2 regions of the Vibrio cyclitrophicus genome follow, and region 2 is predicted to be linked to the other one. Evidence: riboswitches for the same ligand, from Rfam matches in the RefSeq annotation. Region 2 holds a riboswitch; the other holds the start of a gene.
What was found. A riboswitch is a leader RNA that binds a small molecule or an ion and turns the genes downstream of it on or off. The one in region 2 is predicted to bind lysine.
Positions count from the first base shown of each region.

Region 1: linked by a shared signal. The riboswitch ahead of OCW38_RS09430 (Na+/H+ antiporter NhaC family protein) and the one ahead of lysC (lysine-sensitive aspartokinase 3) in region 2 are both predicted to bind lysine.

Region 1 covers NZ_AP025480.1:2,157,042-2,161,691, reverse strand. The annotation lists gene OCW38_RS09440 (inosine/guanosine kinase) at 1-1,137, shown strand, start outside; gene OCW38_RS09435 (H-NS family histone-like protein) at 1,351-1,761, opposite strand; lysine riboswitch at 2,126-2,303, shown strand; gene OCW38_RS09430 (Na+/H+ antiporter NhaC family protein) at 2,416-4,008, shown strand; His leader region at 4,197-4,332, shown strand; gene hisG (ATP phosphoribosyltransferase) at 4,386-4,650, shown strand, end outside.
Region 2 covers NZ_AP025480.1:2,987,886-2,992,535, reverse strand. The annotation lists gene metH (methionine synthase) at 1-962, shown strand, start outside; gene lysC (lysine-sensitive aspartokinase 3) at 1,078-2,445, opposite strand; lysine riboswitch at 2,555-2,732, opposite strand; gene OCW38_RS13095 (pyridoxal-phosphate-dependent aminotransferase family protein) at 2,909-4,048, shown strand; gene OCW38_RS13090 (PglL family O-oligosaccharyltransferase) at 4,148-4,650, opposite strand, start outside.

The DNA.
Region 1 (4,650 bases), 830 kb from region 2:
AAATATGGCTTAAGTAAGGGACATTCGCTAGTCATCGGTGACGAAGCTGCAGAGTCTTTATATCAAGAATTAAAAGAGCAGTGCTTGATTACCAATGAATATGCTGGTGGTACGATCGGCAATACATTACACAACTATTCAGTGCTGGCAGATGACCGTTCAACGCTGCTAGGTGTAATGAGCCAAGATATTAAGATTGGTAGCTATGGTTATCGTTATTTATGTAATACATCAAGCAGAATGGATCTGAATCATTTACAAGGGGTAGATGGCGCAATTGGTCGCTGCTTTGCATTAATTACTGAAGATGGTGAACGTACTTTCGCAATTAGCGAAGGTCAAATGAACCAACTAAAACCTGAGAGTATTCCTGAAAAGATCTTCAAAAGTGCTTCTGCTTTGGTATTAACCGCTTATTTAGTTCGTTGTAAACCTGGCGACCCAATGCCTGATGCAACAATGAAAGCGATCGAGTACGCGAAGAAATATGATGTACCCGTTGTATTAACGTTGGGAACTAAATTCGTTATTCAAGATGATCCAGAGTTTTGGAAAGATTTCCTTGAGCAGCATGTAACAGTTGTTGCAATGAACGAAGACGAAGCGGAAGCGTTAACTGGTGAAAGTGATCCTCTTGCCGCTTCTGACAAAGCGCTAGAGTGGGTTGACTTAGTTCTATGTACTGCAGGCCCTGTTGGCCTATTTATGGCGGGTTACACAGAAGACGCCGCAAAGCGTGAAACGTCTTTACCTCTATTACCGGGTTCTATTGCGGAATTTAACCGTTACGAGTTTAGCCGTCCTGCTCATAAAAACTTATGTGACAACCCGACTAAGATCTATTCGCACATTGCACCTTATATGGGTGGCCCTGAAAAGATCAAGAATACCAATGGTGCAGGTGATGCTGCGTTATCGGCTTTATTGCATGATATGGCTGCGAATAAATACCACAAAGAAAACGTGCCTAACTCAAGTAAGCACCAACATTCATTTTTGACGTATTCGTCTTTCTCGCAAGTTTGTAAATATTCAAACCGAGCAAGTTATGAAGTGTTAGTTCAACACTCTCCACGTTTATCTCGTGGTCTTCCTGAAAGAGAAGACAGTTTAGAAGAAGCTTACTGGGAAAGATAAGGTGTCGTACTTATCAAATGAACTTCTCGGTTTATTAAGTACGCTACTGTGTTTATCAAATCCAGTAACGAATAACAAAATATAAAAAAGGCTCCGAAAGGAGCCTTTTTTGTTTCTGAATATATTCAAGCCGTAAATAATACTTTGGTCGACTTAAATATTAATTCTATTGCTTAGTGTGTTATTGATTATTCACTTAGCAAACACGATGCGTTAAAGAGCAAACTCTTCTAGAGATTTACCAGCATCTAGTTGTTCTTGGATAGCTGAAGGCGTACGGCCTTGACCTGTCCAAGTTTTCTCGTTGCCGTTTGCATCTACATATTTGTATTTAGCTGGGCGAGGAGCACGTTTAGCTTTTGTCGTTTTAGATTTTGCTTCACCAGAAAGTGCAGCGATAAGATCAGCAACATCAATTCCGTCTTTTGCAATTTGTTCAGCGATAGCAGAAAGCTTAGCTTCTTGCTCTGCTTTAGCAGCACGTTCTTCAGCTTCAGACTCTTGACGCTCTTGTACAACAATAGTCAGCTTGTCTAGCGCTTCTTCAAGTTGCTCAAGAGTTAATTCACGTGAGAATGCACGAAGGCTGCGGATATTTAATAAAGTTTTTGTTAATTCAGACATGATATTTCCCATCAAGGTAAACTAAATAATCCTCCTAATAATAAACAGAGCCTAGGAATAAAACAAATAGTATTTCTTCTATTACATATTTAAATAAAGAATTGAGATGAATAGTTGAAAATGAAAAGGCGAACTCCTAGTGAATTTATAATAATTATTAAGAATATCTAAAAAACTGATATGTGACTGGTGGAGTAATTACCTTAAGTTGACTATTCTTCTATTGATTACTTCATTAACAAAAAACTATTTTTGTCGGAATGATATGTTGCAATGCTGCCCTTGATGAGTACAATTGCGGCTACCTGATGCGATGCTTTGGTTGATTTGTTGTTAAACTTTGGTTTCAACGGTTAATAATGTTATCGCACGTAGAGGTGCAATTATAAAAAGTAGTTTTCGTTGGGGTGATGCCAATGAACGGGAATGAAAGGTCTAATTGCCGAAGTAAATTGTATATCTAAGCAATTTGCTGGGGTTGTGCTCAATAGGTACAACACTGCCATAGTCTTAATTTTAAACTATGGAGCGCTACTGTAGGGTTGGGTGAAGTGTTCACTTCCCTTTCGCTTAGTTCAACATGAGCTTGATAAGCCGTATCAAGTTTGTCTGCAGTAGATCTCTAGCCAAATAAAAAACTGGTTTTTGAAGATCATGAATTTAATAGATTTTGCAACATCGCCTTTATCTTTGCTTCCTCCCCTTGTGGCCTTAACTCTCGCTATTGTTACCCGCCGTGTATTGGTTTCCTTGGGTGTCGGTATCGTTATGGGTGCGATTTTACTTGCTGATTACTCAGTAGGTAACGCAGCTAGCTACGTGTTTACTAAAGCTTCTGGTGTTTTCATCGAAGATGGTGGCATTAATACCTGGAACATGAGCATCGTCGCATTCCTAATTATTCTTGGAATGACAACCGCCTTATTAACATTATCTGGTGGTACGCGAGCATTCGCTGAGTGGGCCCAGTCTCGTGTTAAGAGCAAACGTGGTTCAAAACTACTTGCTGCTTTCTTGGGTGTGTTCATTTTTGTTGATGATTACTTCAACAGCTTAGCGGTAGGTGCTATCTCTCGTCCTGTTACAGACCGCTTTTACGTATCTCGCGCTAAGCTTGCTTATATTCTGGATTCTACTGCTGCTCCAATGTGTGTGATCATGCCGGCTTCTAGCTGGGGTGCTTACATCATTACTATTATTGGTGGCATCTTAGTAACACACGGTGTGACAGAGTACTCAGCATTGGGTGCTTACGTTCGTCTTATCCCGATGAATTTCTACGCTGTGTTCGCACTATTAATGGTATTTGCCGTTGCATGGTTCGGTCTAGATGTTGGTAAAATGCGTGAACATGAGATCGAAGCATCTCAAGGCCGTGGCTTTGAAGGTGACAACGATCAAAAGCAAGCTCACGACCTAAATGAAGAGCTAGACATTCAAGAGAGTGAAAACGGCTCTGTCTCTGATCTCGTTATGCCAATCGTATCGTTAATCGTAGCGACGGTAGCTGCAATGCTTTATACCGGTGGTCAAGCGCTTACCGCTGACGGTCAAGCATTCAACTTGCTTGGTGCGTTTGAAAATACAGATGTAGGCAAGTCTCTTGTTTACGGTGGTGTTGTTGGCCTGCTTGTTGCGCTAGCGACAGTGTTTAAGCAAAAGCTGCCAATGTCTGATATCGCAAGAACAATGTGGATCGGTGCTAGCTCTATGTTTGGCGCTATCCTGATTCTTGTGTTTGCATGGACTATCGGTTCTGTTATCGGTGACATGAAAACCGGTTCTTACCTTTCGTCTCTAGCAACAGGTAACATTGATTACCACTGGCTACCTGTTATTTTGTTCCTTCTTGCTGGCCTGATGGCATTCTCGACAGGCACATCATGGGGTACATTTGGTATCATGCTTCCTATCGCGGGTGACATGGCTGCAGCCTCTGACATCGCTCTAATTCTGCCTATGTTAAGTGCGGTTCTTGCGGGTTCTGTGTTTGGTGATCACTGTTCTCCAATCTCTGATACGACGATTCTCTCTTCTACCGGTGCTCGTTGTAACCACATTGACCACGTATCGACTCAGCTTCCTTATGCGCTGTCTGTGGCCTTCGTATCGTGTGTTGGTTTCATTACCTTAGGTATGACATCATCAACTGGCATCGCATTTGGTGCGGCGTCTCTAACGTTTGTTGCTGTATGCTTTGCATTGGCTTATTTCTCTCGCTGCAAAATGGCGACGTGCAACAGCTAATCATCATCTGATTGAATAATGAAAAGGGAGGCTGCGGCTTCCCTTTTTTGTACCTGTTAAATTAATTTGAGTTTTAGTGAAAAAAGTTCGAATAAATGGTTGAAAAAGGATGTCAGCTTAGTTAGTGTGGAGACAAGACAGCAAACAACCTAAGAGCTTATAAGTATGCGTAAATTAGTAATGAACATTCATCACCATCATCACCCTATCTAGTCTTTCGGGGAGATTTACGTATACCCGGGAGCAAGAATTCTCCCGGAGGTTAAGTCAAAGAATTTAGATTTAAACCCTCGGGACGACAAAGTCTTCCGAGGGTTTTTTAGTTTTAGCACTTTTAAATAATCAATAAATTCAAATATTTGCACAGGGATACAGCAATGCAGACACAACGCCTAAGAATCGCAATTCAAAAGAAAGGTCGCTTAAGTAAAGAGTGCCAAGACTTACTTAAAAAATGTGGTGTTAAATTTAACATCATGGGTGAGCGCCTAGTGGTTCATTCACTTAATATGCCAATCGACTTGTTACTGGTTCGTGATGATGACATCCCAGGTCTTATCATGGACGGTGTGGTTGACCTAGGTTTCATTGGTGAAAATGAGCTAGAAGAAGTTCGCCTAGACCGCGTTGCTCTAAAAGAGC
Region 2 (4,650 bases):
CACTTGAGAAAGCTCGTGCCAATAAAGTTGCTATCGATTGGGATGCCTACACTCCCCCTGCGCCCGCTAAGCCGGGAGTACATATTTTCAGTGATTTTGATGTAGCGACTTTGCGTCAGTACATCGACTGGACTCCGTTCTTTATGACATGGTCATTAGTTGGTAAGTACCCAGCAATCCTTGATCACGAAGAGGTGGGGGATGAAGCTAAACGACTATTCAAAGATGCCAACGATTTGTTGGATCGCGTAGAGAAAGAGAAGTTACTTGAAGCTCGTGGTATGTGTGCCATGTTCCCTGCGAACAGTGTGGGTGATGATATCGAGGTGTATACCGATGAATCCCGTACAGAAGTGCTGAAGGTTCTGCATAATCTTCGCCAGCAAACCGAGAAGCCAAAAGGTTTTAACTACTGCTTGTCAGATTACATTGCTCCAAAAGGCAGCGGTAAAGCTGACTGGATTGGTGGCTTTGCGGTTACTGGCGGTATTGGTGAGCGAGAGCTTGCTGATGAATATAAAGCTAATGGTGATGACTACAATGCGATCATGATTCAGGCGGTTGCGGACCGTTTGGCTGAAGCGTTTGCAGAATATTTACACAAAGAAGTGAGAAAGGACATTTGGGGTTACTCGCCTGATGAGGATTTGTCTAACGACGATTTGATTCGAGAGAAGTACCAAGGTATTCGTCCAGCTCCGGGTTACCCTGCTTGCCCAGAACATACAGAGAAAGGCACATTGTGGGAGTTGATGGACGTTGAAAAAGCCATCGACATGTCACTAACCACGAGTTACGCAATGTGGCCAGGTGCCTCAGTGTCGGGTATGTACTTCTCTCATCCTGATTCGCGATATTTTGCGATTGCACAGATTCAACAGGATCAAGTAGAAAGCTATGCTGATCGTAAGGGCTGGGATATGTTGGAAGCTGAGAAGTGGTTAGGTCCAAACATTAACTAGTTTGAATCTATGACGAGCTTTGGTTCGTAAAGTAAAAAAGAGAAAGGGTTGCTCAAGAGCAACCCTTTTTGTATCTGGGGTTTGGTTAATTAAAACCAATTAATTAACCATCGCCTTATTCAAATAACTCTTGGTGAAGTTTTTGGATCGCCAACTTAGAAACAGATGCATCTAGCAAGAAGCATAAGTTGTGTGGGCTTGCTCCGTAACAAATCATACGTAGATTGAAATCTTCCAGAGTGCCAAACACCTGCTTTGCATAGCCTTTATTTTCACTCATGTTGTTGCCAATAAGCGCAACAAGGCATAGGTCGTGTTCAATATCTACAGAACACAACTCTTCAAGCTCCAGTCGAGCAGCTTCTGGTAACTCAGGAGCGCCACCTGATGTGTCTGTTTGATCGAGAGTCAGTGAGACACTGATCTCTGAAGTCGTGATGAGATCGACTGAGATCTTATGTTTAGCAAGGATCTCGAATACCTTCGCCAAAAAGCCGTAAGCATGGAACATGTTTGCACTGCGAAGTGTAACCATCGTTTGGTTGCAACGAAGAGCAAGTGCTCTGAATAATGGTGAGCTTTCAACTTCTTGGCGAATCCAAGTTCCACCTAACTCTGGTGCTTTAGAAGAGCCGACAAATACCGGGATTTGGTGGCGCAATGCAGGTACTAGAGTTGAAGGGTGCAGTATCTTCGCACCAAAGTTTGCCATTTCCGATGCTTCGCTAAAACTGATCTCTGGAATAGGAGATGCTTTCGGTGCGATGCGTGGATCTGTCGTGTAAATACCCGGAACATCTGTCCAGATTTCCAACCCCATTGCCTGTACTGATTCGGCGATCAGCGCGGCGGAATAATCGCTGCCACCACGGCCTAAAGTCGTGGTGTTACCTTCGCTATCTGCACCGATAAAACCTTGAGTAACCACAACTTGCTGTTGGCAAAGTGGTATAAGCTTCTCTTTTGCTAGGGCTGAAATATCTTCAAGTTGTGGTTCTGCTTTACCAAAATCACCATTAGTGCGCATCACTTCTCTGATATCAAAACGAACGGCTGGTGTACCTCGTTCACGAATAATCTGAGCCAAAATGTGTGTCGACATCAGCTCACCACATGCGACAAGGTGATCTGTCAATTTAGTGCTGGCTTGAAATGATGCAGCTTCTGCGGCGCTCGCAATATCATCGAGAATACAATGTACGTCTTTTTCGATACTGATTGGATCAGCTAGCTGATCGAGAATTGCGTTATGAATGTCAGTCAGTTGCGTCATCAAATCCTGACGACGAGCTTTGTCTTGAACCCCATTCGCGAGTTCAACGAGTAGGTTGGTAACGCCAGAGCATGCACTGCTCACGACCAGTTTCGTATTCGAGTTATTTTCAATAATAGCAGCACAACGGCTCATTGCTTCAAAGTTGGCAACACTTGTTCCACCAAACTTAGCGACATTAAAAGAACCAGCTACATTAGATGCACTCACGATATATCTCCCACGACTTCCTAAAATAAAATTACGGTTGGGTAATCCAACGTCCGATGTTTTTCGAAGAGAGTATTTAGAGCAAAAAGAGAGGAATTATTAGAATAGTAACCTCAGAAGCTCCTCACCATATAGAAATGGCGACAGTTGCCGGGATTCAGCCCGCTCAACCGATAATAAAGGTCCTGCATCCTTTTATTATCTCGGCACTGCTCCCCCTTAATGTTTTGTATTGGAAATGCGGTTCCACAAAACATCTGCCTGGGCAGTGCTCCTCTTCTGCTAGATAGCCATTTCATTGAACGTGTTTGCGGTAACAATGTCAATCCGTAACTGGAGATATTTAAAAAATAATTTTAACAATTATGTGACAGTGGTGTGACCTCAATACTTATGGCTAATTGCTGAGGTAATCAATTTGCTTTAGGGTGGATTGTTCACAACATTAACGTAAGGGATGTACATGTCTAATTTAACACTCACTACTGCTATTGATAGCTTTTATCCACCGCACCGAACGTTAATGGGACCGGGTCCTTCAGACATTTCGCCTCAAGTCTTACAGGCCTTAAGCCGCCCAACCATTGGTCACCTCGACCCGTTATTTATCGCGATGATGGATGAGCTGAAACAACTCCTTAAGTATGCATTTCAAACAGAGAATGAATTTACGATTGCTGTCTCTGCTCCAGGCAGTGCAGGCATGGAAACCTGTTTTGTTAACTTGATTGAGCCTGGCGAGAAGGTGATTGTTTGTCGCAACGGTGTCTTCGGTGAGCGTATGCGAGAAAATGTGGTTCGCTGTGGTGGTGAAGCGATCCTTGTAGATGATGAGTGGGGCAAGCCCGTTTCCGTTGAAAAGGTCGAAAAGGCATTGGCAGAAAACCCTGATGCAGTTGCTGTCGCATTTGTGCATGCAGAGACGTCTACTGGCGCGTTATCGGATGCTCAAGTTATCTCAGCTATCGCTCGTCAGTTTGATGCGTTAACGATTGTTGATGCAGTAACGTCTCTAGGTGGCGTGCCATTACTAGTTGATGAGTGGCAGCTTGATGCGGTTTATTCGGGTAGCCAAAAGTGTCTGTCTTGTGTGCCAGGGCTATCTCCGGTGACCTTCTCTCAACGTGCTGTTGATAAAATGAAAGCCCGCCAAGCTCCCGTACAAAGCTGGTTCTTGGATCAAAGTTTAGTTTTAGGTTACTGGAGTGGAGAAGGCAAACGTAGCTATCATCATACTGCACCTGTGAATAGCCTCTATGCTCTGCATGAGTCACTGGTATTGTTGAAAAATGAAGGTCTGGATAATGCTTGGTCGCGTCACTATGCGATGCACCAAGAACTGAAAGCTGGCGTAGAAGCTTTGGGGTTAAAATTTGTGGTTGACGAAGAGAGTCGCCTACCTCAATTGAATGCGCTTTACTTCCCTGAAGGGATTGATGAATCCAAAATAAGAACGCAGTTGTTAGAAGAGTATAATCTTGAAATCGGTGCAGGCCTTGGTTCTTTGGCAGGAAAGGCTTGGCGTATTGGTTTAATGGGTTATGGCGCTCGTAAAGAGAACGTCGCATTGTGCTTAAAAGCACTAAAAGATGTATTAGAATAATTAACCGTAAAATTCGAAAAAAAAAGCGCACGAGAGATCGTGCGCTTTTTTTGTGCCTAACTTAAGCCTCCAAAGTCTACCGCTTTAGCTGCATCAATATCACTTGGCAGAAGATACGTTGTTCTCAGCGGCTGAAATTTTCTTATACTGAACTTTTGAAAAATCTCTATTTGGAAATAAGAAGCTTGCTTCGCTCCGAATTTGTTCTGCTTTGCTGTGATCGCCTAAACCCTGATACGCGAGGATTAGGTTACTGTAAAACGCGGGTCTTGGTTTACTCTTTATTATTTCCAAAGACCAATCAACATAAGGCTGAATAAGGCTCGGATCAGCTTTGTAGAGCCCAATGTTGAGATACGTGCTGTACACATCCCAATCATAGCGATCTTTCCATACTACGGGATTCGTAACTTGCTTAAGAATATCTGGGTTCTTCGGCTTAGATTGTTCAAATTGAGTCAGCACATAATTGGTATGCAGCGCGCTCAACATATAGAAGCTCACCAAGATCGGAATCACTAAGCTCGACACTCTAAAGAGGGTTTTACTGACGATACTAAACGACTGTTGATAGTGCCGAGAAGAGCGTTGATCAACCCAGT